Regions from separate parts of the Hafnia sp. CBA7124 genome, predicted to be linked through region 3. Evidence: predicted binding sites of a transcription regulator. Region 3 holds the regulator's gene; each other region holds the start of a gene.

The links. Region 3 encodes sigma-54, which starts transcription at its own class of promoters, with help from an activator protein. Its sites were predicted from a motif close to GTTGGCACANNTTTCGCTNT; they were not measured.
Region 1: a site for sigma-54 is predicted at 3,963-3,982, ahead of hycA (formate hydrogenlyase regulator HycA). Genes of this name have one in related genera too.
Region 2: a site for sigma-54 is predicted at 1,889-1,908, ahead of glnK (P-II family nitrogen regulator). Genes of this name have one in related genera too.
Region 4: a site for sigma-54 is predicted at 4,033-4,052, ahead of hydN (electron transport protein HydN). Genes of this name have one in related genera too.

Annotation. Positions count from the first base shown of each region.
Region 1 covers NZ_AP017469.1:780,761-788,136, reverse strand. The annotation lists gene hypB (hydrogenase nickel incorporation protein HypB) at 1-508, shown strand, start outside; gene hybG (hydrogenase maturation factor HybG) at 499-795, shown strand; gene hypD (hydrogenase formation protein HypD) at 809-1,924, shown strand; gene hypE (hydrogenase expression/formation protein HypE) at 1,940-2,968, shown strand; gene hycA (formate hydrogenlyase regulator HycA) at 3,379-3,843, opposite strand; gene flhA (formate hydrogenlyase transcriptional activator FlhA) at 4,154-6,301, opposite strand; partial or broken gene lysA (diaminopimelate decarboxylase) at 6,530-7,376, opposite strand, start outside.
Region 2 covers NZ_AP017469.1:3,277,902-3,285,277, reverse strand. The annotation lists gene CPY98_RS15115 (SmdB family multidrug efflux ABC transporter permease/ATP-binding protein) at 1-1,623, shown strand, start outside; gene glnK (P-II family nitrogen regulator) at 1,957-2,295, shown strand; gene amtB (ammonium transporter AmtB) at 2,329-3,618, shown strand; gene tesB (acyl-CoA thioesterase II) at 3,700-4,560, opposite strand; gene CPY98_RS15095 (YbaY family lipoprotein) at 4,853-5,371, shown strand; gene CPY98_RS15090 (MGMT family protein) at 5,419-5,757, opposite strand; RNA gene ffs (signal recognition particle sRNA small type) at 5,961-6,057, shown strand; gene CPY98_RS15080 (lysozyme inhibitor LprI family protein) at 6,241-6,663, shown strand; gene CPY98_RS15075 (HHA domain-containing protein) at 6,863-7,066, opposite strand; gene tomB (Hha toxicity modulator TomB) at 7,086-7,376, opposite strand, start outside.
Region 3 covers NZ_AP017469.1:3,810,800-3,818,175, forward strand. The annotation lists gene kdsC (3-deoxy-manno-octulosonate-8-phosphatase KdsC) at 4-570, shown strand; gene lptC (LPS export ABC transporter periplasmic protein LptC) at 567-1,145, shown strand; gene lptA (lipopolysaccharide ABC transporter substrate-binding protein LptA) at 1,114-1,743, shown strand; gene lptB (LPS export ABC transporter ATP-binding protein) at 1,750-2,475, shown strand; gene rpoN (RNA polymerase factor sigma-54) at 2,609-4,042, shown strand; gene hpf (ribosome hibernation promoting factor) at 4,066-4,353, shown strand; gene ptsN (PTS IIA-like nitrogen regulatory protein PtsN) at 4,478-4,942, shown strand; gene rapZ (RNase adapter RapZ) at 5,085-5,936, shown strand; gene npr (PTS phosphocarrier protein NPr) at 5,947-6,219, shown strand; gene CPY98_RS17475 (S6 family peptidase) at 6,458-7,376, shown strand, end outside.
Region 4 covers NZ_AP017469.1:791,360-798,735, reverse strand. The annotation lists gene CPY98_RS03745 (NADH-quinone oxidoreductase subunit B family protein) at 1-242, shown strand, start outside; gene CPY98_RS03740 (formate hydrogenlyase maturation HycH family protein) at 242-697, shown strand; gene hycI (hydrogenase maturation peptidase HycI) at 690-1,217, shown strand; gene fdhF (formate dehydrogenase subunit alpha) at 1,541-3,685, shown strand; gene hydN (electron transport protein HydN) at 4,131-4,676, shown strand; gene fdhF (formate dehydrogenase subunit alpha) at 4,817-7,045, shown strand; gene hypF (carbamoyltransferase HypF) at 7,211-7,376, shown strand, end outside.

The DNA of each region.
Region 1 (7,376 bases), 1.6 Mb from region 3:
GGAAACCCTCAAGCGCATTGCCGATCAATACAGTTGCGCCGTGATTGAAGGCGATCAGCAAACGACCAATGACGCAGAGCGTATTCGCGCAACCGGCGTTCCGGCTATTCAGGTGAACACCGGTAAAGGCTGCCACTTGGATGCACAAATGGTGCACGACGCGATGCATCGCCTGAATCTACCAGACCGCAGCCTGCTGTTTATTGAGAACGTTGGGAACTTGGTGTGTCCAGCTAGCTTCGATCTTGGCGAACGTCATAAAGTTGCCGTGCTGTCCGTTACCGAAGGCGAAGACAAACCGCTGAAATATCCGCATATGTTCGCGGCCTCTTCACTGATGATTATTAATAAAATCGATCTGCTGCCGTATCTGCACTTTGACGTTGAAGCCTGCATTGCCAATGCAAAACGCGTTAATCCACAGATCACCGTTATCCAACTTTCCGCCACCAGCGGTGAAGGAATGGATGCTTGGCTTGCATGGTTGGAGACAAACGTATGTGCTTAGGAATTCCAGGTCAGGTCGTTGCCGTTGGCGATGATATTCATCAAATGGCCATGGTTGACGTGTGTGGCGTGAAGCGCGAAGTCAATATCGCGCTGGTCTGTGAAGGCTCACCTCAAGAGATGCTTGGGCAGTGGGTGCTGGTTCACGTTGGTTTTGCCATGAGCATTCTCGATGAAGCCGAAGCCAAAGATACGCTGGATGCGTTAATGGCCATGCAAGAAGTTGAAGAGGACGTGGGCTATTTCCTGCGTAACGGCGAACCCGCTCCTCAGGTCAGTGAAAAGTAAGGTGGTATGAGATATGCAGTTTGTTGATGAGTTCCGCGATCCTGAGCTAGCGAAAAAGCTGGTTCAGCGGATTACAGAACGGGTTCGAACCTTACCTTCACACTGCAAACTTCCTCTTCAACTGATGGAAGTTTGTGGCGGACATACTCACGCTATTTTCAAATTTGGCTTAGATCAGTTGCTGCCACCGGAGATCGAGTTTGTTCACGGTCCCGGATGCCCCGTTTGTGTTCTGCCAATGGGCCGCATTGACGAGTGTGTCGAAATTGCCAGCCAGCCGGACGTGATTTTTTGTACCTTTGGCGATGCCATGCGCGTCCCTGGGCGCCACGGTTCTCTGCTGGATGCCAAACGCAAAGGCGCTGACGTTCGCATCGTTTATTCCCCGTTGGATTCCCTTGCGCTGGCGCAGCAGAATCCAGACAAAGAAGTGGTGTTCTTCGGCCTTGGTTTTGAAACCACGATGCCAAGCACCGCGGTCACTTTGCAACAGGCAAAAGCGCTGGGTTTAAAAAACTTCTCGGTTTTCTGCCAGCACATTACGATCACGCCTACGCTGCGCAGCCTATTGCAGCAGCCGGATGTACGCATCGACGGCTTCCTCGCACCCGGCCATGTCAGCATGGTCATTGGCGCTCATCCCTATGAGTTTATCTGCGAAGATTTCCATAAGCCTTTGGTTATCACCGGCTTTGAGCCGCTCGATATTTTGCAAGCGCTGGACATGCTGGTGGCGCAAATTGCCGAAGAACGCTGTAGCGTAGAGAATCAATACCGCCGCATCGTTCCCGATCACGGCAACGCAATCGCGCAGAAGGTCTTGGATGAAGTATTCGTTACCAAAGAAAGCAGCGAATGGCGCGGTTTAGGCGAAATAGCCCATTCCGGCGTAGGCTTAAGCCCTGCGTATGCTCAGTTTGATGCTGAATTACGCTTCCATCCGCAAGAGCAGAAAGTCGCCGATGATCCCAGAGCGCGCTGCGGCGATGTACTTACCGGTCGCTGCAAACCGGCCGAATGTCCTCTGTTTGGCGTTGGCTGTAATCCGCAAAACGCATTTGGTGCGCTGATGGTTTCTTCTGAAGGAGCCTGTGCGGCGTTCTATCAATATCGTCGTGGGCTTGAATAAGAGAAGGTACGAAGAATGAGTGAATGGTCTAAAGATGATGTGATAACGATGGCGCATGGCAGCGGTGGCCGTGCGATGCAGCAACTGCTTGATACGCTGTTTTTGCCCCTGTTTAGCAATCCCGCTTTAGATGAACGTGAAGATCAGGCGCGTTTGCCGCTAAGTGTTTTCAACCAGCACGGCGATCGCTTGGCCTTCACCACCGATAGCTACGTGATCGATCCAATATTTTTCCCCGGTGGCGATATTGGCAAGCTGGCCGTATGCGGTACCGCCAACGATCTGGCGGTAAGTGGCGCTCAGCCAAAATATCTCTCCTGTGGCTTTATTCTTGAAGAAGGGTTACCGCTGGTCGATCTGGAGAAGATCGTGCGTAGCATGGCGGCGACTGCGCGTGCGGCAAATATTCAGATTGTCACTGGCGATACCAAAGTGGTTCAGCGCGGCGCGGCGGATAAGATCTTTATCAACACTGCCGGTATCGGCGCGATCCCGAACGATATTCACTGGGGAACGTCTGAGATCCAGCCCGGTGACAAACTGATCGTCAGCGGCACACTCGGCGATCACGGTGCCACGATCCTAAATCTGCGCGAGCAGTTAGGGCTTGAGGCTGAGCTCACCAGTGATTGCGCGGTACTGGCTCCGCTGATTGCGCCGCTGCGTAATATCCCTGGCGTTCGAGCACTGCGTGATGCAACTCGCGGTGGCGTGACCGCCATTATGCATGAGTTCGCTAATGCGAGCGGCTGCGGCATCGATGTTATCGAGCAATTACTGCCGGTAAAAAGCGCGGTGCGCGGTATCTGTGAACTCTTAGGGTTAGAGCCGCTGAATTTTGCTAACGAAGGAAAGCTGGTGATAGCCGTTGCGCCAGAGGCTGAACAAGCGGTGCTTGATAGCTTACATCTGCATCCATTGGGTGTGGACGCTGCAACGATTGGCGTGGTGACTGAAGGGAAACAAGTGCGCCTAACCGGAATGTATGGCACCTCTCGTCTGCTAGATTTACCGCATAGTGAGCCGCTGCCAAGAATTTGTTGAGATTCGTGATTGTCCCCCTCCCAACCTCCCCCTTCTCAGGGGGAGGAGCCGATCGAGCTCAGAATTAATATCGAAAACTAAGCTGCTCCCTCCCCTGCAAAGGGGAGGTTTGGAGGGGTTAACCTCCCATTAGCCGATCGAGCGCTGAATTAATATCGAAATCTACACAGCCCCCTTCCCTGCAAAGGGGAGGTGTGGAGGGGTTAACCTCCCATTAGCCGATCGAGCTCAGAATTAATATCGAAATCTACACAGCCCCCTTCCCTGCAAAGGGGAGGTGTGGAGGGGTTAACCTCCCATTAGCCGATCGAGCGCTGAATTAATATCGAACACTAAGCTGCTCCCTCCCCTGCGAAGGGGAGGGTTGGGGTGGGGTAACTCTCTCCTCAGTAAAAGAAGAGAGGTATTAATCACTGAGCGCCTAACTTTCCTACCAGTAATTCTCGTACCGGCTGGTTAGTATTCATCGCTTGATACAAGGTTTCATACAGATCGTGGATTTTATCCAGATAGTGTTCCAACACGGCATCCATCGAACGGTTGTTAACCTTGCCATCAATCTGACCATTCTCATCGATGGTTGAATGGCTAATTTCCACAAAATGATCTTCGCCCTGCTCATCGTTCATGCGCAGGCCATACTGGATCTTTTTGCTGTAAAACTCATCTGCCAGCTTCACTTCAACCATAAAGTGATCAAACACCGTGAAGTTAACGCTGTCACCATCACCGCAGCTGAACTCATGAAAAATCTTCAGCTTGGAAGAGGTTGCGGCTTTGATCAGGCTGCTTTTATACAGAGCCCATTGCGCCATTAATTTTTCATTTTTGTCATGGATATAAAGCGACTTTTCGGTTAATTCGCTGACCTTCATACTTCTTTGCCTCGCTCCACATTGTGGGTTGGAGTGTGTTACCTAGGGCATCGCCCCACTGATTGTTTGACGCTCAATCAGGCCGACATTCGGCAGCGTTGAGCGTTTCAATCACTACAAAAGCATAATCCGTGCCAATAAATAAAATAATTAAATAACCAATGTTATTCAGATAATTACGGGAATTAATCATTCAAAGTGACAAGATAAACAGGCGGGATGGTTCTGGCGAGTGATGACGTTTCGACACTTGTGTCGACACTATGACACGGGCGAAAACACTGAGTTTTCGCCCGTAAGAAGAGAGGTTTTAGTCCTTCGCAGAAATGCCCAAGCGCTGCATGCGCGAAATCAGCGTGGTGCGTTTTAGTCCAAGCCGTGCCGCTGCACCTCGAGGGCCAGCCACAATCCCGTTAGATTCGCGCAGTGCTGCTAAAATACGTTCGCGCTCGCTGGATTCACCGCCCTGTGCGGGCGCGTGTGGCGCTTTTCCCGCAGCCGGTGTCACAGGCCATGAAGAAGGCGTCGCTTGTGCAGGCTTATGCACTAACGGCGGTGACAGGTGGTATTGCAGCTCATTGAGTTGCAAGTTTAATACCGGTCCGCGCGTTAAGATAACGGCGCGCTCGATGATATTTTCCAGTTCGCGGATATTACCCGGCCACGGTAAATCGCACAGCATCCGGATGGTTTCCGTAGGAATACTATCGATGGTGCGATTCATACGTTTAGCAATTTTGCGCGTAAAGAATTTCACCAGCAGCGGAATATCTTCAGGGCGTTCACGCAGCGGTGGGATCACGATCGGAAAAACATTAAGGCGATAATAAAGATCGCTGCGATATTCACGATCCAGCACCATCTGTTTCAGATCGCGATTGGTCGCGGCAATCAGGCGTACATCAACCGGAATAATTTTATTTCCGCCGAGTCGCTCAATTTCTCGCTCTTGTAATACGCGCAGCAATTTCGGCTGAAGCTCAAGCGGGATATCACCCACCTCATCCAAAAATAGCGAGCTCTTATTCGCCAGCTCAAAACGCCCCATTCGCTGTGAGGTTGCGCCGGTATAAGCGCCCTTCTCATGACCGAATAAATCACTTTCCATCAGGCCGCTGGGGATCGCCGCGCAGTTCATCTTAACCATGCGCTTTTGATTGCGCGTGCTGAGGTTATGAATTGCCTGAGCGATCAATTCCTTACCTGTGCCTGTTTCGCCAAGAATCAACACGCTACAGTCGCTCGACGCCACCATTTCAACCTGTTCCAACACGCTTTTAATCGCTGCGCTTTGGCCAACGATTTCACCAAAGTCACTGTCTTGGCGAATTTGTTCGGTTAAATATCGATTCTCGTGCACCAAGCTATCTTTTAGGCGCGATATTTCACCGTAAGCCAGCGCGTTATCTACCGCGATGGCGATACGTGCCGCAATTTGGCGCAGCAGCTTAAGATTATTATCACTGAATATCGCGGGCTGGCACTGCGCTAGCTTCAGAACGCCCAACACTTTATTACCAAAGACCAGAGGCAGTTGGCAGATGGTCTGATGACCAAACGCAAGCATTTGCGCTAGCTGGCGATCCTGCGGAGCGAGGCGCGTGGAGTCCTGCAAATCCATCAGCAACATCTCTTCGCTTTGCACCACCTGTTGGGCAAGAGAACCTTCCAACGGCAGATATTTTTGCTCACGCAGCACCGGCTTTCCACTTTGGTAGCAGGCGACATAGGCTTTAAAGCGATCTTCCTGCTCATCAAAAACGGACAGGCCGATATAGTCGATCCCGAAGAAACGATGGATCTCTTTGGAAACCTCTCCAGCCAGCCCATCAAGATCAAGCTTAGACGTCACGGCATTCGTGACATCCACCAAGATGCGGTAGTGATCGCGCTCGCGGCGCAGGCTCTCTTCCTCAAGCTGAACATGTTCACGCTCAAGAATATTTTCTAATACGCTAGCAACCACTTCGGCCAACGGCTGCGCCAGCGCCAGTTCGCTTTCGCTGAACTGCTGATCGCCGTGTTTAATAAATTCAATACCGCCTAATCTTTGGCGCGGCGTGGTCAGCGGCAGCTGATAATAGACGTTTAAATCACGGTACTGAGCGAGTTCAGACACCTGTGGAAATTGCTGAACAAATACATCGCGTCGGCAACAAATAGGCTGCTGATCGGCCCAGACTTTTCCCCCTGGCCCTTCCGCTAACAACACGTCATTAGAGCACCGCATTTGTTTGCTTTCAGGGTCATAACCGTAGTGAGTAATACGATTATGCAAAGGATCAAGACGCAAAATATTCACGCGATCAAAACGAATAACGGAAAATGACAAGCCGTGAAGAGCCCGCATCAGCTCAAAAAGCGTGCGCTGCGCAAGCAGCGTTTGTGTAGCCTGATGCAGCATATCCTGCCAGACCGGATTCATTCTGGTTGAAGACTGTATTTTGACGGTATTCATAACTGAAGATGATGCGCGTGAAATGATTAGGACCGTTATTCTACGGGAAGCGAAGGTCGGATAGATATGATCTAAACGGTTAAATATGGCAATTAATGCTAATGATATCAGAGTAAATAATAACTATTATTCTTTAAACATGTGCGTCAACAAATTGCTAACGCTCATGAAACTTCTTAGCACTATACCCGAGTAATACAAGTTGCTTGAAGTATGACGAGGACAAGTTTACATAATTTCTAAAGCGAGTAACTCTTCAATCGTCTGACGGCGGCGAATTAAACGTGGCTGATTGTTTTCAAATAACACCTCAGGCAATAGCGGACGGCTATTATAATTTGAAGACATCGATGCACCGTAAGCGCCGGTATCATGGAACACTAAATAGTCTCCGACCTGTGCCGCTGGAAGCGCACGCGTTTCCACTTCCCCCCCGCCTTTTGCGTAAATACGTCGCCGGACTCACAAAGAGGGCCGCCAATAACAGATTCAATCAGCGGTTGTTCGCTCACATCACGCCCGTCTGCTGGCATGAGAGAAATATGGTGATAGCTGCCATACATAGCTGGGCGCATCAGGTCATTAAAACCGGCATCAACCAGAACAAAATGACGGCTGCCCATATTTTTAACCGAACGAACCTGCGCCACTAAAACGCCGGACTCCGCCACTAAATAGCGCCCTGGCTCAATCTCAAGATGTATTGGATGACCAAGATGGCGTGCGATACGTTCGCGAGCGTCGTTCCACAGCGCATAGTAGTTCGACACATTGATAGATTCATCGCCCTGCTGATAAGGGATAGATAAGCCGCCACCCGCTGAAATAGCCTGAATGTCGTGGCCGAGTTCGATCACTTGGCGCGCCATGGTGTCACAAACCTGTGCCAGATGCTGGTAATCCACGCCCGAGCCGATATGCATGTGCAAACCAATCAGCTGCAAATCATAACGCTTGATCAGCGCGAGCGCCTGCGGCAGCTCTTCGAACCAGATTCCGTGTTTGCTGTTCTCGCCGCCCGTATTGGTTTTCTGGCTATGGCCGTGACCAAACCCCGGATTCACACGCAGCCACA
Region 2 (7,376 bases), 530 kb from region 3:
GTGGTTGCCAAAGGCGATCTCAGACTTGGGTTGGTGACAGGCTTAGCGCTGTTATATCTGCTGCTTGAGTTTACCGCAGCGGGTTTGCAGTATGCGCAGGCATTACTGTTCAACCGTGCGGCGGTTGGGGTAGTGCAACAGCTACGTACCGACGTTATGGATGCTGCGCTACGTCAGCCTTTATCAGCTTTCGACAATCAGCCTGTCGGACAGCTTATCTCGCGAGTGACCAACGACACCGAAGTGATCAAAGATCTTTATGTCACGGTGGTAGCGACGGTGCTGAAAAGTGCGGCGCTGATTGGTGCGATGCTGGTGGCCATGTTTACCCTTGATTGGCGGATGGCGCTGATCTCTATCTGTATTTTCCCCGCCGTATTTGTGGTGATGGCCGTTTACCAGCACTACAGTACGCCGGTAGTACGTCGCGTTCGTAGCTATCTTGCCGATATCAATGATGGTTTTAACGAAGTGATCAATGGCATGGGGGTTATCCAACAGTTCCGTCAGCAGGCGCGCTTTGGTGAAAAAATGGGGGAGGTGAGCCGCTCTCATTATCAGGCGCGTATGCAGACATTGCGTTTGGAAGGTTTTTTACTGCGACCGCTGCTGAGCCTTTTCTCTGCCATGATCCTCTGTGGGCTGTTAATGCTGTTTGGCTTCAGCGCCGAAGGCTCGATTGGCGTGGGCGTGCTTTATGCTTTCATTAACTATTTAGGCCGTCTGAATGAGCCTTTGATTGAGCTCACCAGCCAACAGTCCATGATGCAGCAGGCCGTTGTTGCCGGAGAGCGCATTTTCGAGCTGATGGATGATGCTCAACAGAACTACGGCGGTGACATTCAGCCTTTGCAGAGCGGGCGCGTCGATGTTAACAACGTGACTTTTGCCTATCGGGAAGGCCGCCCAGTTTTGCAGGATATCAATCTGCACATTGCATCTCGCGGATTTGTGGCTTTAGTCGGGCATACCGGCAGCGGTAAATCGACATTGGCTAACTTGCTGATGGGGTACTATCCGGTAAATCAAGGTGAGATCTGTATTGATGGGCGTCCGATCCCTACGCTGAGCCATCAGGTTCTGCGCGAAGGCGTGGCTATGGTTCAGCAGGATCCCGTCGTGATGGCAGAGTCGGTTATGCATAACGTGACGCTTGGCCGTGATATCAGCGAGGCACAGGTGTGGAAAGCGCTGGAGGATGTCCAGCTTGCACCGCTGGTTAGAAGCTGGCCGCAGGGAATCCAAACTCAGCTGGGTGAACAGGGGAATAATCTGTCCGTGGGGCAAAAACAGCTGTTAGCAATGGCGCGAGTGCTGGTTCAGGCACCTCAAATCCTCATTCTGGATGAGGCTACGGCCAATATAGACTCCGGTACCGAGCAGGCGATTCAGAAAGCGCTCAATGTGATTCGCCAACAAACAACCTTAATTGTTATTGCTCATCGCTTGTCGACCATTGTAGATGCTGACTCTATTCTTGTTCTGCACCGAGGACAGGCGGTAGAACAAGGTTCGCACCACGAACTACTGGCCAAACAGGGGCGTTACTACCAAATGCACCAGTTGCAACTAGTGGGAGAGGCGCTGGCGGCTGGATTGCATCAAGAATCACCGACGATCTAAATATTGTCCATCGCTACAAAGCCGGTTGCTATGTCATGAATGCATAGCACCGGCTTTTTGTTTTCTGCAGCGTTCATCACGGCAATCCTCGCTGTGCATTTGCAGTGCATCATCGCTTCGAATTGTGTAAAAAAAATGCACCGTAACTTCCCCGGTTGCACGCTATTGGTGCGTTTTTGAGAAATACCTCACGTTTTATCTGCTGTAACTGAGTCTCTCCCTCCCTAAAACCAGCATTTTCTTCCATCAACTAGCCTTATATAAAGTTGGCATAGCCTTTGCTCATATCAATGCGTAGACGAAATTATTCGGAGTCATGTGAGGAGAGGCCGTATGAAGCTTGTAACCGTGGTGATTAAGCCGTTCAAACTGGAAGACGTACGTGAAGCCCTTTCCTCTGTTGGGATCCAGGGATTGACCGTTACCGAGGTGAAGGGATTTGGCCGCCAAAAAGGCCACGCCGAGTTATATCGTGGGGCAGAGTACAACGTGAATTTCTTGCCGAAAGTGAAAATTGATGTGGCGATTGCTGACGATCAGCTCGATGAGGTGATTGATGTCATCAGCAAATCAGCCTACACCGGAAAAATTGGCGACGGAAAAATCTTTGTTGCCGAACTACAGCGCGTTATTCGCATTCGTACCGGTGAAACCGACGAAGCGGCTCTGTAATTAATAACTCACACCGATAGGGATGGATTAATGATGAAAACACGCTTATCCACTTTAGCTCTGGGGAGTGCTTTATTACTACCCGGTGCCGCTATGGCCGCAACGCCAGCCGTAGCAGACAAGGCTGATAACGCCTTTATGATGATTTGTACTGCGCTCGTTTTGTTTATGACCATCCCTGGCATTGGCCTATTTTACGGTGGATTATTACGTTCTAAAAACGTGCTGTCGCTGATGACGCAGGTAATGGTGACGTTTGCCGCCATCTGTGTGCTGTGGGTTGTCTATGGCTACTCTTTGGCGTTTGGTGCTGGTAACGCCATTTTCGGTAATCTAGATGAAGTGATGCTGAAAGGCATTGGGCTAACCGATTTAACCGGATCATTCTACAAGATGATCCACGTTGCGTTTCAGGGCTCATTCGCCTGTATTACCGTGGGTCTGATTGTGGGCTCGTTTGCAGAACGTATTCGTTTTTCGGCGGTGCTGATTTTCGCCGTGTTATGGTTCACGATCTCCTATATTCCGATGGCTCATATGGTATGGGGCGGCGGATATTTAGCGGCAGACGGCGCGCTGGACTTTGCAGGTGGAACGGTCGTGCATATTAACGCTGCGATTGCCGGTTTGGTCGGTGCGTATCTGCTAGGCAAGCGTGCAGGATTTGGCAAAGAAGCCTTTAAGCCCCATAACCTACCGATGGTCTTTATGGGGACTGCGATTCTGTATATCGGCTGGTTTGGCTTTAACGCAGGCTCGGCAAGTGCAGCGAATGAAATTGCCGCGCTGGCCTTTGTGAATACGGTGGTGGCGACGGCGGGTGCGATTCTATCTTGGGTATTAGCGGAGTGGATGACGCGCGGAAAACCGTCTCTGCTGGGTGCGTGTTCAGGTTGTATCGCTGGGCTGGTTGCGGTGACGCCTGCCGCGGGCACCGTTGGTGTGGGTGGCGCGCTGTTGCTCGGCTTGATTGCAGGTGTCGCTGGGTTGTGGGGCGTGGTGATGCTGAAACGCTGGCTGAAGGTGGATGATACCTGTGACGTATTCGGCGTGCATGGTGTGTGCGGTATCGTGGGATGTTTAGCCACGGGGATCCTAACCGCAACGTCTTTGGGAGGAACCGGCTATGCCGAAGGGGTGACCATGGGCCATCAGTTCGGCGTGCAGGCACTCAGCGTTGTGGTCTGTATCGTTTGGTCTGGCGTGGCTGCGTTAATTGCCTTTAAGATTGCCGATGTTTGTGTAGGTCTGCGTGTGCCGGAAGAACAAGAGCGCGAAGGTCTGGACGTCAATAGCCACGGTGAGAACGCGTACAACCAGTAGTTTTCTTCTTCAATCGTGCAATTGCAGATGTGAAAAGGGCGGAGAAATCCGCCCTTTTGTTGTAAGGATGATATTTGGATTTTACGAACGCTGGCGGATCACGCCTTCCTGAACCGTAGAGGCAATCAGTTCACCGGCTCGGTTGTAAAATTGTCCTCGTACAAAACCGCGAGCGCCAGACGCAGAGGTGCTCTCAACTGCATAAAGCAACCACTCATCCAAGCGGAACGGGCGATGGAACCACATCGAATGGTCAATCGTTGCGACCTGCATGCCAGACTCTAAGAACCCTTTACCGTGTGGCTGTAAGGCGGTTGGCAAGAAATTGAAATCGGACGCATATCCCAGTAAGTACTGATGAATGCGTGGGTCGTCAGGCATTTCGCCATTGGCTTTGAACCAAACGTTACGGATAGGTTCTTCTACTTTGCCCATCAAAGGGTTATGGAAGCTCACCGGACGCATTTCTAACGGTTTTTCACAGGTAAATTTTTCACGCACGGATTCTGGGATGAGGTGTGCCATGCTACTGGCAATTTCAGATTCAGATTTTAATGATTCAGGCGCTGGTACATCGGGCATCACGTTCTGATGTTCGAAACCCTGTTCGGCAGTTTGGAAAGATGCCGTCATGTAGAAAATAGGTTTACCGTGTTGCACCGCCTTCACCCTGCGCGCGCTGAAACTATTACCGTCACGCAGATTTTCAACGTCATAGATTATCGGCTGGCTGCTATCGCCGGGGCGGAGGAAATAGCTGTGAAAGGAGTGAATATTGCGCTCTAAAGGCACCGTTTGTTTCGCGGCATAGAGCGCTTGACCAACCACCTGACCGCCAAAAACTTGACGTAAGCCAAGATCTTCACTCTGCCCGCGATAGATCCCTTCTTCAATTTTTTCCAGATCTAACAGATCGAGTAAATTTTTTAATGCCTGACTCATGAGTGAGATCCTAATTAACCAGTGTTGAAAACAGGAGCGAAACTCCCAACTGCATTATCAATTATGGCAGAACTTATCACAAAACTATTTAAGGGTTCGCCATCGTTTCTAGGGTTCAATTATCTGAAAATGTTAATGTAAAGTAGATAAAACTGGAAAACTCAGCGCTTTGTGCCATGCTTATCAAGTATCTTAGTTTAAGAAACTATTTTAAGAGGCTCGTGTCGGTTGCTTAATATGCTTTTGTAGATAGGCATTCGACAACAAAAATAAAAGGAAGGAGACCGAACTTATGAAACTCTGGAAAATTGTAGGTGGTGTACTGATGACCGCAACGGTTGCTGGCTGTTCTTCAAATGCTGCTGATGTCCCAACGCCTGCTCCAGGTAATCAAGTGACTGCAGATGCGTCGCAGATTAGCGGCCCAGCGGTGCGCGGTAGCGTGAATATTCGTCAGCGTATCGCTTTGCCACCAAATGCGGAAGTTACGGTCACCTTAGCCGATGTTTCTCTGGCGGATGCGCCTGCTCGCGTGCTGTCACAGAAAGTGTTCCGCACCGATGGCAAACAGCCACCTTATAACTTTGTTCTGCCGTTCAATCCTCAGGATATTCAGCCAAACCAGCGCATTAACCTGAGCGCGGCAATCAAAGTCGACGGTCGCTTAGTGTTCATCACCGATACGTTGAATGAAGTGGTAAATAACAACGCGGGTACGCAGAAAGATCTGGTCTTGGTGCCTGTTTCTGCTGATGGTGCTGCCACCGTGCTGAGTGAAAAAAAGAAGGTTGAAGGAACATCACCTTTCTAATATTCGTTTAGGCGATATGAAAAACCTGCCCACTGTGGCAGGTTTTTTTATGGCTGCGATGGATCCCATCCGTAAAGAGCTAAATCGATAACGCCGCTCGCGTTGAAGGTGATGCCTTCATCTTGCAGAGCAGTACGTTGGCGCGTGTAGTCAGGGCCAATCAGAGAGATGTTGCCGCTACGATTGACGACGCGATACCAGGGAATTGATGAGCCCTTAGGGAGCTTGCGTAAAATACCACCGACCTGTCGTGCCGCGCGTGAAGACCCCGCAAGGCGAGCTATTTGCCCATATGTTGCCACTTTTCCATAGGGGATAGCGTGAATTGACATCAAAACACGTTGGCGAAAGTTATCTTCAGGTACCGATGGGGTATCGTTTGGCATAAGGCATTGAAATTCAAAATGAGTGGCTCATGGTATGAACGCAGTTTGCCATAAGGGGCTGATGGATAAAATGATTGTTTAATAAAACGACGTTCGGCAGCCTTAGCCTTGCTTTTCGCCGAGTCATCACTGATAATGCCCCCGCACTGAAGTGATGCATGACGTTATGCAGTAATCATTCAGTTGCTCATCAATGGAGGCCCTGTTGGTTCTCCCGCAACGCTAACTTGTGAACTCGGTCAGATCCGGAAGGAAGCAGCCGCAGCAGGCGACGTGTGTGCCGGGATGTAGCTGGCAGGGCCTCCACCCATTTAAGCCCCCCATATTTTCTTAACGTAAAATCATTCGTTTTTTTCATCTTTAGTCAGCTATTCTCAAATTCGTTGTATTGCCCTATCTATGATCGTTTTATCACAGCTGTAATATGCAAATGTGACAGAAGGTGTATATATTCTTTCTATTGGATGTATTGATGAGGTTGTCATGATGAAAAAAGGGTTACTGACAATAGTGCTATTTTTATGCAGCGTATCAGCACATGCAAAAGCGCCTTTGGGAAAGGATATCGATGATTCCCTGGCACGCTGTAAAAATGTGGCTTCTGCGACACAAGCTATTTCTAGCTGTTACCAGACTGCCATGAAAGCGTGGGATGCCGAGTTAAATAATCAATATAAGTTATTACTCAAAGATCAATCAGTGGCTGCTCAGGAAAAACTAAAAATTGCGCAAAGAGGGTGGGTTAAATATAAAGATGATTACTTTCTAGCGATAAATGCGTTTTACCAACAAGAGCAGGGGACCGTATGGGGTCTGGTTGCGGCTGAAACCAAGCTCAATGTGATTAAAGAAAAAGCTATTGACCTAGATAGATTGCGTCGTAGTACGAACTTATCGGGTGAATAGAGCAAGCAAAGGCCAGCGTATATAAGCGTTATTGGCCTTTACTGTTTTTCTTTCTGGCTGCTGAAACAGTAGCACCTAATGTAAGATGCAAAAATACAAATGGAAAAACACTGATGATTAATCCAATTGATAAAAGTGTTTATTAATCGTTAAGCAATAAATAAAGGTAATTTCTTAGGTGATAATTTAGGTTAACTATTTAGCGAACATACTTCCAAACTTCAGCAGGGATCTTATCATACAGTTTGTTCATGGTGAGTTCGGCCAAACGATGGTCGGCGGCTGAGTAGAAAGTTTCTAGCTCATCGTCGGATAGCTCATATTTGTTTTTTTCAATTACGCGCTCTAAAGTTTCTAACGTTGTACACTTTCGTAAGCGCATAAGGTAATCAATTTTAGTCATAGGAACTCCTGATCTAAGGTTAAAAGTTCAACGCGGATGCTGGTTTTTCACCCGCTAAATAACGCAAAATACGGCCTTTTACTTTAAGCCATTTTTTTAGTTCTGGTTCGTTTATGCTGTAATTACTAAACAGACTGTAAGTTTCGTCAAGATACTCATCTAATATTTCAGTTAATTCTGAACTCTTTGGATACTTAATCTTGAACGTTAAACCGAACGTTGCGATATGTTCGTTTAATTCATTGAGTTGCAGATTAGCTACAGCAGTTGGGTCATTAACCCAGCCATGATGGCTATCACTCAGAACTTC
Region 3 (7,376 bases):
TTAATGAGTGAACAAGGTATGAATATCGCTACCTGTTACGGCCCGGTTGCCCGTAAAATCATGGACAGCGCAGCAGATATTCGTCTCGTTATCTGCGACGTAGACGGTGTGCTATCTGATGGTCTGATTTACATGGGCAACAATGGCGAAGAGCTAAAAGCGTTTAACGTTCGCGATGGCTATGGTATCCGCTGTCTCATTACCGAAGGCATTCATGTGGCGATCATTACCGGTCGCCAATCCAAATTAGTCGCCGACCGCGCGGCTACATTGGGAATTGAGCACCTATATCAAGGGCAATCTGATAAACTGATTGCCTTTGAAAAAATTCTCTCCGATCTGAATTTGCAGCCAAATCAGGTTGCGTATATTGGTGATGATTTGATCGACTGGCCAGTCATGGCCAAAGTAGGACTTTCTGTTGCTGTAGCAGACGCGCACCCTATTTTATTGCAGCGCGCTCAATATGTTACCCGTATTGCAGGCGGGCGCGGTGCTGTTCGTGAGTTATGCGACCTTATCCTACAGTCACAGGGCAAACTGGATGAGGCCAAAGGGCTATCAATATGAGTAAAACCAAACGCTGGGTCATCCTGCTATTAACGGTCATTGCATTGGCGCTGATTGGATGGAATCTCACCGAAAATGATTCCGATTCCGTGCTGACCCCTACGAATAATCAGGAACCGACCTACCGCAGCCAGCATACCCTGACCGTGGTCTATGACCCGACGGGTAAACTAAGCTATAAGCTGGTAGCAGAAGATGTTCAGCATTTCACCGAGGATAAAACCAGTTGGTTTACCCATCCGGTGCTAACGACTTACGATCAGGACATTCAACCGACCTGGTCTATTCGCGCTGATAAAGCAAAACTTACCGATGACCGTATGCTTTATTTATACGGCAACGTTGAAGTAAACAGTTTGACGACGACCTCGCAATTGGAAAGGATTACCACCGATAATGCGCAGGTAAATCTAGTGACTCAGGACGTCAGCTCTGATGATGAAGTCACTCTTTATGGGTCAAACTTCACCTCCCATGGTCTGAAGATGCGCGGGAACATGCGGGAAAAATCCGCAAGGCTGATTGACAAGGTAAAAACCTATTATGAAATTCAAAACAAACAACAAAATCCTTAGCCTTATCATTGCCGGTTCATTGATCGCAGCCAGCGCCCCTGTGCTGGCGCTGACCGGGGATACCGAGCAACCGATTCATATTGACTCGGCTCAGCAGTCTTTGGATATGCAAGGCAACACCGTGACGTTTACCGGTGATGTGGTCGTGACCCAAGGCACTATCAAAATCAACGCCGATAAAGTTGTGGTGATCCGTCCTAACGGTGCTCAAGGCAAAGAAGTCGTTGAAGGTTACGGTAATCCCGTCACTTTCTATCAGATGCAAGACAACGGCAAACCGGTTAGCGGTCATGGACAGAAACTGCGTTATGAACTGGATAAAGACTTTGTCATCCTGACCGGCGACGCTTTCCTGAAACAGGTTGATAGCAGCATCAAAGGCGACAAAATCACCTATCTGGTCAAACAGCAGCAGATGGAAGCCTTTAGCGATAAAGGCAAGCGCGTAACCACGGTACTGATCCCATCCCAGTTGCAGGATAAGGGCGGCAAAGCGGCTCCGGCGGCAGCGCCAGCTAAATCACAACCGCAGAGCAAGCCTGCCGCACCGCAGGGTAAATCTCCGTTTAGTCAGTCCTCACAGACCAAGAGTAACTAATTCGTTATGGCAACTTTAATTGCTGAAAATCTGGCCAAGGCCTACAAAGGCCGCCGTGTGGTTGAAAACGTTAGCCTCACCGTTAACTCAGGCGAAATCGTAGGGCTGCTAGGGCCTAACGGCGCGGGTAAAACTACCACCTTTTATATGGTTGTTGGTATTGTGCCACGTGATGCGGGTCGCATTGAGATTGACGATGAAGACATCAGCCTGCTGCCGTTGCACGCACGTGCTCGTCGTGGGATCGGCTACCTGCCGCAAGAAGCCTCTATCTTTCGCCGCCTGAGTGTGTATAACAACCTTATGGCCGTGTTAGAGATTCGCGAAGATTTAACCAAAGAGCAGCGTGCCGATCGTGCCGATGAGCTTATGGAAGAGTTCCACATCGCTCATCTGCGTGACAATCTCGGACAATCGCTGTCTGGTGGTGAACGCCGTCGCGTTGAAATTGCACGTGCATTAGCCGCAAATCCTAAGTTCATCCTGTTAGATGAACCTTTTGCGGGCGTTGACCCAATCTCTGTTATTGATATTAAAAAAATTATCGAACACCTGCGCGACCGCGGTTTGGGCGTATTGATTACTGACCATAACGTGCGTGAAACGCTAGACGTTTGTGAACGTGCTTATATCGTGAACCAGGGCAACCTAATTGCTCATGGTACGCCATCTGAAATCTTGGCCGATGAGCAGGTTAAACGCGTCTATCTGGGTGAAGAATTCCGTCTGTAACGACGGCTATCTTGCGTCATATTTACCCTGTGCCATCTCGTGCAGGGTATACCGCACGGTGGTCTTCATGCGGCCGGACTCTTTTTAGTTTAGCAGGCACTCTGCTTACACCAATGGAAATGAGCTCGCGATTATGAAGCAAGGTTTGCAACTCAGGCTGAGTCAGCAGTTAGCGATGACTCCACAGCTGCAGCAGGCAATTCGCCTGTTGCAATTATCAACGCTAGAGCTTCAGCAAGAGATTCAACAAGCATTAGAAAGCAACCCGCTGCTTGAACAAGATGACACTCACGATGAAATCGAAACTTCAACGGAAGAAGTCAACGAAGAGCTGGATACCCGCGAACAGCTAGAGCAGCCGGATATGCCGGAAGAACTTCCTCTCGATGCCACATGGGACGAAATCTATACGGCTGGCACCCCATCAGGTACAGGAACCGACTACAGCGACGACGAGCTACCGATCTATCAGGGTGAGACCACCCAGACCCTGCAAGACTATCTGATGTGGCAAGTTGAACTCACCCCATTTAGTGATACCGATCTGGCTATTGCCACCGCCATCGTGGATGCCGTGGATGATACCGGCTACCTCACCTCCTCTCTCGACGATATTTTAGAGAGCATGGGCGATGAACACGTCATGATGGATGAAGTCGAAGCAGTACTTAAACGCGTACAGCGTTTCGACCCCGTCGGCGTTGCCGCCCGCGATCTGCGTGATTGCCTGCTGGTTCAGCTCTCACAGTTTACCGATGGAACGCCTTTCCTTATCGAAGCACGCCTCATTGTTGATAAGCATTTAGATCTCTTAGCGAATCACGATTTCCGTAATCTGATGCGTTCGACTAAGCTAAAAGAAGATGTCCTCAAAGCGGCGATGCAGCTGATCCAAACGCTCGATCCGCGCCCAGGGCTTTCTATCAATACCGGCGAATCCGACTACGTTATCCCAGACGTTTTGGTACACAAACATCAAGGACGCTGGGCAGTTGAATTAAATCAGGACAGCGTTCCACGCCTTAAAATTAATCAGCACTACGTCTCGCTCGGCGCACAAACCCGAAGCGATAGCGATACCCAGTTCATCCGCAGTAACCTGCAGGAAGCGAAGTGGCTGATTAAAAGCCTGGAAAGCCGTAATGAAACTCTACTGAAAGTGTCACGCTGTATAGTAGAACAGCAGCAGGCATTTTTTGATAATGGCGCTGAGTTCATGAAACCGATGGTGCTGGCCGATATCGCCCAGCAGGTCGAAATGCATGAATCCACCATCTCGCGTGTAACAACGCAGAAGTTTCTGCACAGCCCGCGAGGCATATTTGAACTGAAATATTTCTTCTCGAGTCACGTCAGCACCGAAGACGGCGGCGAAGCCTCCTCAACGGCAATCCGTGCTCTCGTGAAGAAACTCGTTGCGGCGGAGAATCCTGCCAAACCGTTAAGCGACAGCAAGCTAGCGACCTTGCTTGCCGATCAGGGTATTATGGTTGCCAGACGTACCGTTGCTAAATACCGAGAGTCTTTGTCCATCCCACCGTCAAACCAACGCAAACAATTGGTTTGACCATAACAGAGAAGGAAGACACTATGCAGCTCAACATTACCGGACATCATGTCGAAATTACCGAGGCTTTGCGCGAATTCGTCACCACTAAATTTGGCAAGCTAGAGCAATATTTTGACCGAATAAATCAGGTTTATGTGGTACTGAGCGTGGAGAAAATCCAGCACATTGCGGAAGCAACGGTACATATTAACGGCGGTGAGCTGCATGCTACCTCGGAGCAGCTAGATATGTATGCTGCGATTGATACTCTGGTTGATAAACTGGCGCGCCAGCTCAATAAACATAAAGACAAATTGAAACAACACTAGCGTTTAAATTGTTTAAACGCCTGCTGACTTCATCGGCCTGTTTCCTCCATGAAACGGGCCGATAAGCCATCATGGGGAGCATGAAAAATCAGCCCTTTGGTCTGATTTAAATGAAGAAGATGAGATGAGTAACGATTTAACTATGCCATTAACCTCCGTACTGAGTCCGGAGTGCACGCGCAATGCAGTTCACTGTTCCAGTAAGAAACGTGCTCTGGAAATCATCAGCGAACTCGCAGCTGCACAGCTGAACCTGCCACCACAGATCGTCTTTGATGCGATCCTAACGCGTGAGCGTATGGGGAGCACCGGCATTGGCAACGGCATTGCGATTCCTCACGGCAAGCTTGAGGAAGACACCCTGCGAGCCATTGCGGTTTTCATTCATCTAGAACAGCCGATAAGCTTTGACGCTATCGATAATCAGCCCGTCGACCTATTGTTTGCCTTGCTGGTTCCCGCTGACCAATGCAAAACCCACTTACAAACACTCGCTATTATGGCGCAGAAATTGGCCGATAAAGGTGTATGCCGCCAATTACGCAGCGCGCAAAGCGATGATGAGCTGTACAAAATCATTACAGAATAAAGCGTTAGCACGCTGTCAAAACAGTGGCAGTAAGTGCTGCGTCACGTTACATTGGATATAACAATGAGTGATAGACCTCCTTTTGGAGGTCAAATTTCCACAGACAGTCAAAAGGCTGTCCGAAATTAAGGGGAGTTGTGACATGGTGCTGATGATTGTCAGCGGCCGTTCCGGTTCAGGGAAATCCGTTGCGTTACGTGCGCTTGAAGACATGGGATTTTATTGTGTAGACAATCTTCCCGTTGAGCTCTTGCCGAATTTAGCTCGCTCTCTGGCCGATCGCGGAACCTCCGCCGCCGTCAGTATTGACGTGCGTAACATGCCAGAATCTCCAGAAGTTTTGGAAACAGCGATGGACAGTCTGCCTGACAGCTTCTCTCCACAGTTGCTGTTTCTAGATGCCGATCGTAATACGCTAATCCGCCGATACAGCGATACCCGTCGTCTGCACCCTCTCTCGACTAAAAATCTGTCGCTCGAAAGCGCCATTGATGAAGAGAGTGATTTGCTGGAGCCACTACGCTCACGCGCCGATCTTATTATCGATACGTCCGAAATGTCGGTACATGAACTGGCTGAAATGTTGCGTACACGCCTGCTTGGCAAACGCGAACGCGAGCTCACGATGGTGTTTGAATCATTTGGCTTCAAGCACGGTATCCCGATTGATGCCGATTATGTCTTCGACGTTCGTTTTCTGCCAAACCCGCACTGGGATCCCAAACTACGCCCAATGACAGGTTTAGATAAACCGGTTGCTGCATTTTTAGATCGTCATACCGAGGTGCACAACTTTATTTATCAGACCCGCAGCTATTTGGAACAATGGCTGCCAATGCTGGAAACCAACAACCGCAGCTATCTCACGGTAGCCATCGGCTGTACCGGCGGCAAACATCGTTCTGTTTATGTGGCTGAACAGCTTGCAGACTATTTCCGTTCACGCGGGAAAAACGTGCAATCTCGTCACCGTACGCTAGAAAAACGTAAATAGGCACCGTTGAATGACCGTAAAGCAAACCGTGGAAATCAAAAACCGCTTGGGCATGCATGCTCGCCCAGCGATGAAATTGTTTGAACTGGTTCAAGGCTTTGATGCTGAAGTATTGCTACGTAATGAAAGCGGCGTTGAAGCCGAAGCCAGCAGCGTTATCGCACTTCTGATGTTAGATTCCGCTCAAGGCGGTCATATTGAGGTTCAGGCCGAAGGGCCGGATGAAGATAAAGCGTTAGAAGCCGTGATTTCGCTGTTTGAAGCTGGGTTTGATGAAGACTAGTTGATTCTCGATTTTCATTACTAAGAACCCCGATTTTCGGGGTTTTTTCGTTATAAAAGCATCATTATCTCCCTGCCCCTAACAAAAAATATTTTACCCGCAATTATAAAAAAGCGTTGATTAATATAATTATTAAACAAAGATTAACTTTGAATTAATTAACATGATATTTATTTCATGATAAATAAAAAATGATAATGAATAGGAATATTCCTTTTTTTTGGAAAATGGAAAACCTATGAAATGGAAACCAAAAGTTTTTAGCTTGCTGACATCTATTATAATATCGAATGCTAATGCGGGTATTATGCGTGAAGATGTATCGGTTCAAGACTATCGAGATTTTGCAGAAAACTTAGGAAAATATACACCCGGCGCTGAAAATGTTGAGGTATTTAAAACAGACGGGACCTCCGCCGGAATATTAGATTTTCCCATTCCTGATTTTGGCGCATCGGATGATAGCGCAGTCGCTACGCTTGTTGCCCCCTCCTATATTGTGAGTGTGGCACATAATACCGGGTATGGTGGTGTGAAGTTTGGTAACGGTGCCAAATACAGCGTCAGTTATAAAATCATTAACCGTAATGTGGATCCTGCTCCTGGTAAAGACTTCCATATCCCTCGGTTAAATAAAGTCGTTACCGATATTGCCCCCGCCGACATGGTTATACCTGACGATGCGCGTCACGATAAAGTACGCTATAAATATTTCGCACGCGTGGGCTCAGGATCTCAATATCAAGTATCTCCCACAACGCATAAGCCGGTATATATAGCCGGTGCCTACAAATGGAAAAGCGGCGGAACAATTGTTAATCCCACGTTTGAAAACTGGCGCTTACGCTGGACCGATTACGGTCCACCGGATACCCGAGCTCAACCTTTTAGCTCCGCAGGTCAAGGCGGTGATAGCGGTAGCCCATTGTTCGTTTATGACAGTCTTGAGAAAAAATGGAAGCTTTATGGTGTCACAACTAGCATTGCAACCTATGGCACCTACGATACCACAACTTATGTATTAGATCTGCAGACGGCATTTATCAACCAAATCATCGCTGGCAACACCGATCCCGATGTAACCGACGTCGCGAGCAACGGTGATATCCACTGGACTAAAGATGCCATAACCCAAGGTGACAGCAGTTGGGGATGGC
Region 4 (7,376 bases), 1.6 Mb from region 3:
ATCCGGCGATCCCACAACAGCTACGCGTTATGATCGATCGTGAAGCACGCCGTATGTCCGGTTATCGCTATGGCCGCCAGATCGCCGATAAATTTATGGATCTTCTTGCCCAGCAAAACGATCTCACCGTTGAAGCACGCGTGGCGCAGTTTTTAGCACACGAAAATGATCCTCGCCTAACCGAGATCATCTCTCGCCTACAGGCGGTGTGCCATGATGCTGCTCGCGGAGGCAATTTCTAATGACTGACCACGCCCGTAATCAGCCTTATCACGAACAAGATCCGATGGTGGTGTTCTACTCCCTGAGCCGTAAGTTCGTGCAAAAAAAGGAAGATGAGGACAGAACTCCGCAGGAAGCGAAAGAAGTTATCTATTACAGCCTCGCGATTGGCCATCACCTCGGGGTGATCGACTGCCTGAAAACCTGTTTGGAATGTCCGCTGACGGGGTATCGGGCGTGGGTAGCCAAGCTGCCGGAAGAAAGTACGGCACGCCGCAAACTGGAAGGGCTTCCTCGCTATGGCGAAATCTGTATCGACAGTACGCACACGCATTTGCTGGCCTGCGCTTTAGATAAAGCGCGTCCGCAGATGAATGAGCAAGAACAGACATGGACAGACGCACTGATCGCTGCGCTGCAGATGATCGAAAATGAACCCGCAATCTATCTGATGGTGAAAAGACGCGATGGCTAGTTTTTTAGAAGAGAGTGCTCACCCCGTTAAGAATTTATTGTTATGCGTTGGCAACAGCATGATGGGTGACGATGGCGCTGGGCCGTTGTTAGCCGAAAAGGTCACCGACCATCCGATAGCCGGTTGGGCCGTCATCGACGGAGGCACGTCGCCGGAAAGCTACTCCCACGCGATCCGCGAGATGAAACCAGAGCGTTTGATCATCGTTGATGCCACCGAAATGGGATTAGAACCCGGCGAAATCCGCATCATCGATGAAAAAGATATTGCCGAGCTGTTTATCGTCACCACCCATAATCTGCCGCTGAGCTATTTGATCGAGCAACTGCGTGAAGATGTACCGGATATCACCTTTGTGGGTATTCAGCCCGCCATCGTCGCGTTTTATGCCCCGATGATGCAACCGGTGAAAGACGCCGTCGAAACAGTCTATCAGCGTCTGAATAACTGGGGCGATCAGGGCGGATTTGAACTGCTGGTGGCCTACGAGGATGAGTTTGGGGTGAGTAGCCAGAGCTGATTTTCATTTCCACAAATTCCCTCCCTTTCCTGAACACTTCACGTGATCTGCCCTCCCCCGCCAAGGGGGAGACTGGGAGGGAGTATCTCACTTCGACAAAACTGTCGAACTCGTCACCGCTTTGATGATGTCGATCAGCACTCACCTCCCTCCTGAGCCCTTATAGTTCAACGTATTAGCCATCACCCGCAAGGGGTACAAAACTGGCACAGTACATGCATATAAAAAGATGAATAAACATTAAATAACGCTCGGCTTGCTGAGCGGTATGTATACGAGCCGGATTGTGTCCCTTCCGGCCGCATAAAATAGGAGCAATGTTGATGAAGAAAGTCATCACGGTCTGCCCTTATTGCGCATCAGGTTGCAAAATCAATCTGGTGGTCGATAACGGTAGAATCATTCGCGCTGAGGGTGCGAATGGCGTGACGAACCAAGGCGAGCTGTGCCTGAAAGGGTATTACGGCTGGGATTTTATCCACGATACTAAAATCCTGACTCCGCGCTTGAAGTCACCAATGATCCGCCGTGAACGCGGTGGAAAGCTAGAAAACGTCTCATGGGAAGAAGCGATTGAATTCGCAAGCTCCCGCCTGCTGGCTGTAAAAGAAAAATACGGCCCAGATGCCATCATGACCACCGGTTCTTCCCGCGGTCCTGGTAATGAAACTAACTATGTGATGCAAAAATTTGCTCGCGCAACCATCGGTACTAACAATATCGACTGTTGCGCGCGCGTCTGACACGGCCCTTCGGTTGCAGGTCTGCAGCGATCGGTCGGTAACGGCGCCATGAGTAACTCAATCGTTGAGATTGAAGATACCCAATGCATTTTTGTCTTCGGTTATAACGCCGCAGACTCCCACCCTATCGTGGCTCGCCGTATTATTAAGGCGAAAGCGAAAGGGGCTAAAATTATTGTTTGCGACCCGCGTTTCATCGAAACCGCGCGCATCGCCGACATTCATGTTCCGCTTAAAAACGGTTCTAACATCGCATTGCTGAATGCGCTGGCTCACGTCATCATTGAAGAAAATCTTCACGACCGTGAATTCATCCAACAGCATACCGAAGAGTTTGAAACCTTCCGCGTTCTGGTCTTGCCGTATACGCCAGAATCTGTTGAAGAAATCACCGGTATCAGTGCGCAGATGATCCGTGAAACCGCACGCATGTATGCCAAGGCACCAACGGCAACCATTCTGTGGGGCATGGGCGTTACCCAGTTCTATCAGGGTGTCGAAACCGTTCGTACGCTTACCAGCCTGGCGCTGCTGACCGGCAACTTAGGTAAAGCACACGTGGGCGTAGGTCCTGTTCGTGGTCAAAACAACGTTCAGGGCGCTTGTGATATGGGTGCGCTGCCAAATACTTATCCGGGCTATCAGTATGTCACTGATGAAGCCGCCCGTGAGAAGTTTGCCAAGGCGTGGGGCGTTCCTTCCCTGCCAGCCCATATCGGCCATGCGCTGAGCGAAGTGCCGCATAACATCGACCACGGTCTGATCAAAGCGCACTACGTCATGGGTGAAGATCCCTTACAGACCGAGCCGGATCTGGCGACGATCCGTCGTACCTTTGAGAAGCTGGATATTCTGATCGTTCAGGATATCTTCATGACCAAAACCGCCGCCATTGCAGACGTCGTATTCCCTGCAACGTCGTGGGGTGAGCATGAAGGTGTTTACACCGCAGCCGACCGCGGTTTCCAGCGATTCTACAAAGCCGTAGAGCCTGTGGGTGATGTTAAACGCGACTGGGAGATCATTAGCCTGATGTCCACCGCGATGGGTTACCCAATGCACTACAACAACACGCAGGAAATCTGGGACGAACTTCGCGAGCTGTGCCCGATCTACTACGGCGCGACCTATGAAAAAATGGCCGATCTGGCCTACATTCAATGGCCATGCCCAACGCTCGAAAGCCCAGGAACGTCTTACCTGTATGAAGGCGGTAATTTCGATACCCCTAACGGTAAGGGTCAGTTCTATACCTGTGAATGGCGTCCGCCGATTGATAAAGTCAGCGACGAATTCCCAATGGTATTGGCGACCGTGCGTGAAGTTGGCCACTACAGCTGCCGCTCGATGACCGGTAACTGTAAGGCACTGGCTGCACTGGCAGACGAACCAGGCTTTATCCAAATCAATACTGAAGATGCCGCACGCTTTGGCATTCGCGATCAGGAACTGGTTTGGGTTCGTTCACGTCAGGGTAAAGTCATTACCCGCGCCAACGTGAGCAACCGTCCAAACAAAGGTGCGGTCTATATGACGTATCAATGGTGGATCGGTGCCTGTAACGAACTGGTTGCTGAAAACCTGAGTCCAATTACCAAAACGCCAGAGTACAAATACTGTGCCGTTGCGGTAGATGCCATTAAGGATCAGGAAGACGCCGAGCAGTACGTCGTTCGCGAATACGACAATATCAAACGTCGTCTGCGAGAAACCGCGGAAGGTTAGAGGCAGGTCGTTAAATATAAATGCCCCGTATTGTTTTCAGCAATGCGGGGCATTTTTATCATCTTGGATTCTCATTTTAAGAACGCTAACGTCCATGAGTTCAGAGACCTAAAGTCGTAATCCCACCTTTTTATCAAATCAACACGTCCATTATCACCGCCAAGATCAACGAGTGAGATCTCCATTCCAACGATAATGTTGCCAATGTCGTGTCGCGCAAATTATTCGACACTTATGTCGAATCCCCCTGTCGAGCGGGCAATTCAGCGTGCAATTTTTAGCTTTCAAAAAATAAGATTAGAAAGCAACCCACTAATTTAAAACAAAAAAACACCCATAGAAATACAGTTGGCATGATGTGTGCTTACTAGTACCGATAAGCAATCTGAGCATAGGCAGGTTCTTTCTGCCTCACTAAATATAATGAGAAATCAGGAGTTAATTGATGAACCGGTTCGTCATTGCAGATCCTAAAAAATGTATCGGCTGCCGCACCTGTGAAGTCGCCTGCGTCATGGCTCACCGTGAAGACAGCGAACTTCACAACCTGTCCAAAGACAACTTCACCCCGCGCATTCACGTCATTAAAGGGGAAAACGTCAGTACAGCGATCCTGTGTCGCCAGTGCGAAGATGCCCCTTGTGCCAACGTCTGCCCGAATGGTGCCATTACTCGCCAAAAAGACTTCATCTATGTGTCACAGGAAAAATGTATCGGCTGCAAAACCTGCGTGGTGGCTTGCCCATACGGCACCATGGAAGTGGTCACTTCTCCGGTCGTTCGTCAAAATGGCGCCTCTGCCATGATGGTTTCGTCTAAGGCCGAAGCCAACAAATGCGACCTGTGCCATACCCGCGCTAATGGCCCTGCGTGCGTTGAAACCTGTCCCACCAATGCATTGAAGCTTATTGACCGCAATGCCATGCAAGACATGATCAATGAAAAACGCCGCCGTGCTGCGCTCGATACCACAATCGATTTCATGTTCTAACGGTTTCACATTTTAACGCTTTCATCTCATGCAGTTTTAAATCCTATTGATTGAAGTTGCCGTTGACTGGCTGCAGCTTCAAAACCAAAAGGCTTGATTAACAACCATTCATTATCCCCGGTTCGGGGTAAGGTCTCGTTATGAATTCACCTACAGTGAATAACTCAATCGTTGTCAATAATCTCGACGTTGTGAAAAGTAAAGTCGTCACCGTCTGCCCCTACTGCGGCGCAGGATGCAAAATCAGCCTCTGTGTTGAAAACGGTAAAATAGTTCGTGCCGAAGGCGCAAACGGCGTCACCAATCAGGGTGAGCTTTGTCTGAAGGGCTATTTTGGCTGGGATTTTCTCAACGATACAAAACTGCTAACGCCGCGCTTGAATGAGCCAATGATCCGCCGAGAAAAAGGTGGAAAATTTGAAGTCGTCTCTTGGGATGAAGCCATCAGCTATACCGCGCAGCGCCTAAAAGAAATCAAACAAAAATATGGCGCGAAGTCGATCATGCATACCGGCTCCTCACGCGGAACAGGTAATGAAACCAACTATGTGATGCAGAAGTTTGCTCGTGCCGTTACCGGCAATAACAACGTTGACTGCTGTGCGCGAGTCTGCCACGGCCCGTCGGTTGCTGGCTTGCAGCAAACGCTGGGCAACGGCGCCATGAGCAACTCCATCACCGATATCGAAAACTCCAAATGCCTGCTGGTCTTTGGCTATAACTGCGCAGATTCCCACCCTATCGTGGCGCGTCGCGTGATTAAGGCCAAAGAAAAAGGTGCCAAAATCATCGTTTGCGATCCACGCAAAATAGAAACGGCGCGCATTGCCGATCAGCATCTGCAAATGAACAACGGCACCAATATGGCGCTGGTGAATGCCTTTGCTCACGTCCTGATTGAAGAAAATCTTTACGACAAAAGCTATGTGGCTAATTTCACCGAAGGCTTCGAGGAGTATCGCCAAATCGTTGCCGACTACAGCCCAGAAGCCGTCGAAAAACTGGTTGGCGTTCCCGCCGAAGATATTCGCCAAGCTATGCGCACCTACGCAGCGGCACCTTCCGCCACCATTATGTGGGGGATGGGCGTCACTCAGTTTGGACAAGCCGTTGACGTGGTGAAAGGCCTATCCGGTTTAGCGTTACTGACCGGCAATCTCGGCCGTCCTGACGTGGGCGTTGGCCCTGTACGTGGTCAAAACAACGTACAAGGGGCCTGTGATATGGGCGTATTGCCTAACGAATTCCCGGGCTATCAGTCGGTGACAAACCCAGAAATTCGCGCCAAATTTGCCAAAGCGTGGGGCATCAATGTGGACGATATGGACCCTAATATCGGCTATCGCATTACTGAAGTGCCGCACTTAGCCCTTGAAGGCAAAGTCAAAGCCTACTACATCATGGGCGAAGATCCCCTGCAAACCGAAGCCGACTTAGGTCTGGTGCGCAAAGGCTTTGACGCCTTAGAGTTTGTGGTGGTGCAAGACATCTTCATGACCAAAACCGCTGAGCAGGCCGACGTTATTTTACCGGCTACCAGCTGGGGCGAACACGGCGGGATCTTCTCCTGTGCCGACCGCGGATTCCAACGTTTCGGAAAAGCCATCGAGCCGAAAGGCAACGTTAAACGTGACTGGGAAATTATCAGTCTGCTGGCCACAGAGATGGGCTACCCGATGCATTACAACAGCAACGAAGAGATCTGGGATGAACTGCGCGAGCTGTGCCCGCTGTATTACGGCGCAACCTACGAGAAAATTGGGGAAATGGGACACGTACAGTGGCCATGCCCAACGCTCGATCACCCCGGCACGCCTTATTTGTATAAAGACAACCATTTCGATACCCCAACAGGAAAAGGTCAACTGTTCGCAACCGCGTGGCGCGCTCCGGCCGAGATCCCTGACGAAGAGTTCCCTCTGGTACTGTGTACCGTGCGTGAAGTAGGCCATTACTCATGTCGCTCCATGACCGGTAACTGTGCCGCGCTGCAAACATTGGCCGATGAACCGGGCTTTGTGCAGATGCATCCTGAAGACGCTCAGCGTATGGGAATTTGCGATCAGCAAATCCTATGGGTGGAATCTCGCCGTGGCAAAGTGATCTCGCGCTGTAACTACAACGAACGCATCAATAAAGGTGCCGTTTACATGACGTATCAGTGGTGGATTGGCGCGTGCAACGAGCTAACTCAGGATAATCTGGACCCCGTATCTAAAACGCCAGAAACCAAATACTGTGCGGTACGCGTTGAGCCTATCATCGATCAGGATTGGGCGGAGAATTACGCCTCTCAGACCTATAACGAAATGAAATCGCGCCTGCGTCATCATGTTGAAGACGCTGAACGCATGATGGTTCGTGCTTAATTTTTAGCTCTTTTACTATCACCTCTCTCTTTATGGGAGAGGTGATAAAGAAAATACTCGCTTTACTAATCCTTTTTGCACACACGCTGCCCCACATCAAAGATGTTTATCGTTTAAATACGGAAAATAGTCATCTTTGATATGACGTAGTCTTCAGGAGCCACCTTGAGTCACAACGCAATCTTGCTGAGAGTAAAAGGCAAAGTCCAAGGTGTTGGTTTTCGTCCGTTCGTCTGGCAACTGGCTCAACGACTTAAGCTGCAAGGCGAAGTGAGTAATGATGCCCAAGGCGTATTAATCGCCCTACGTTTACCCGCAGATATCGCACACT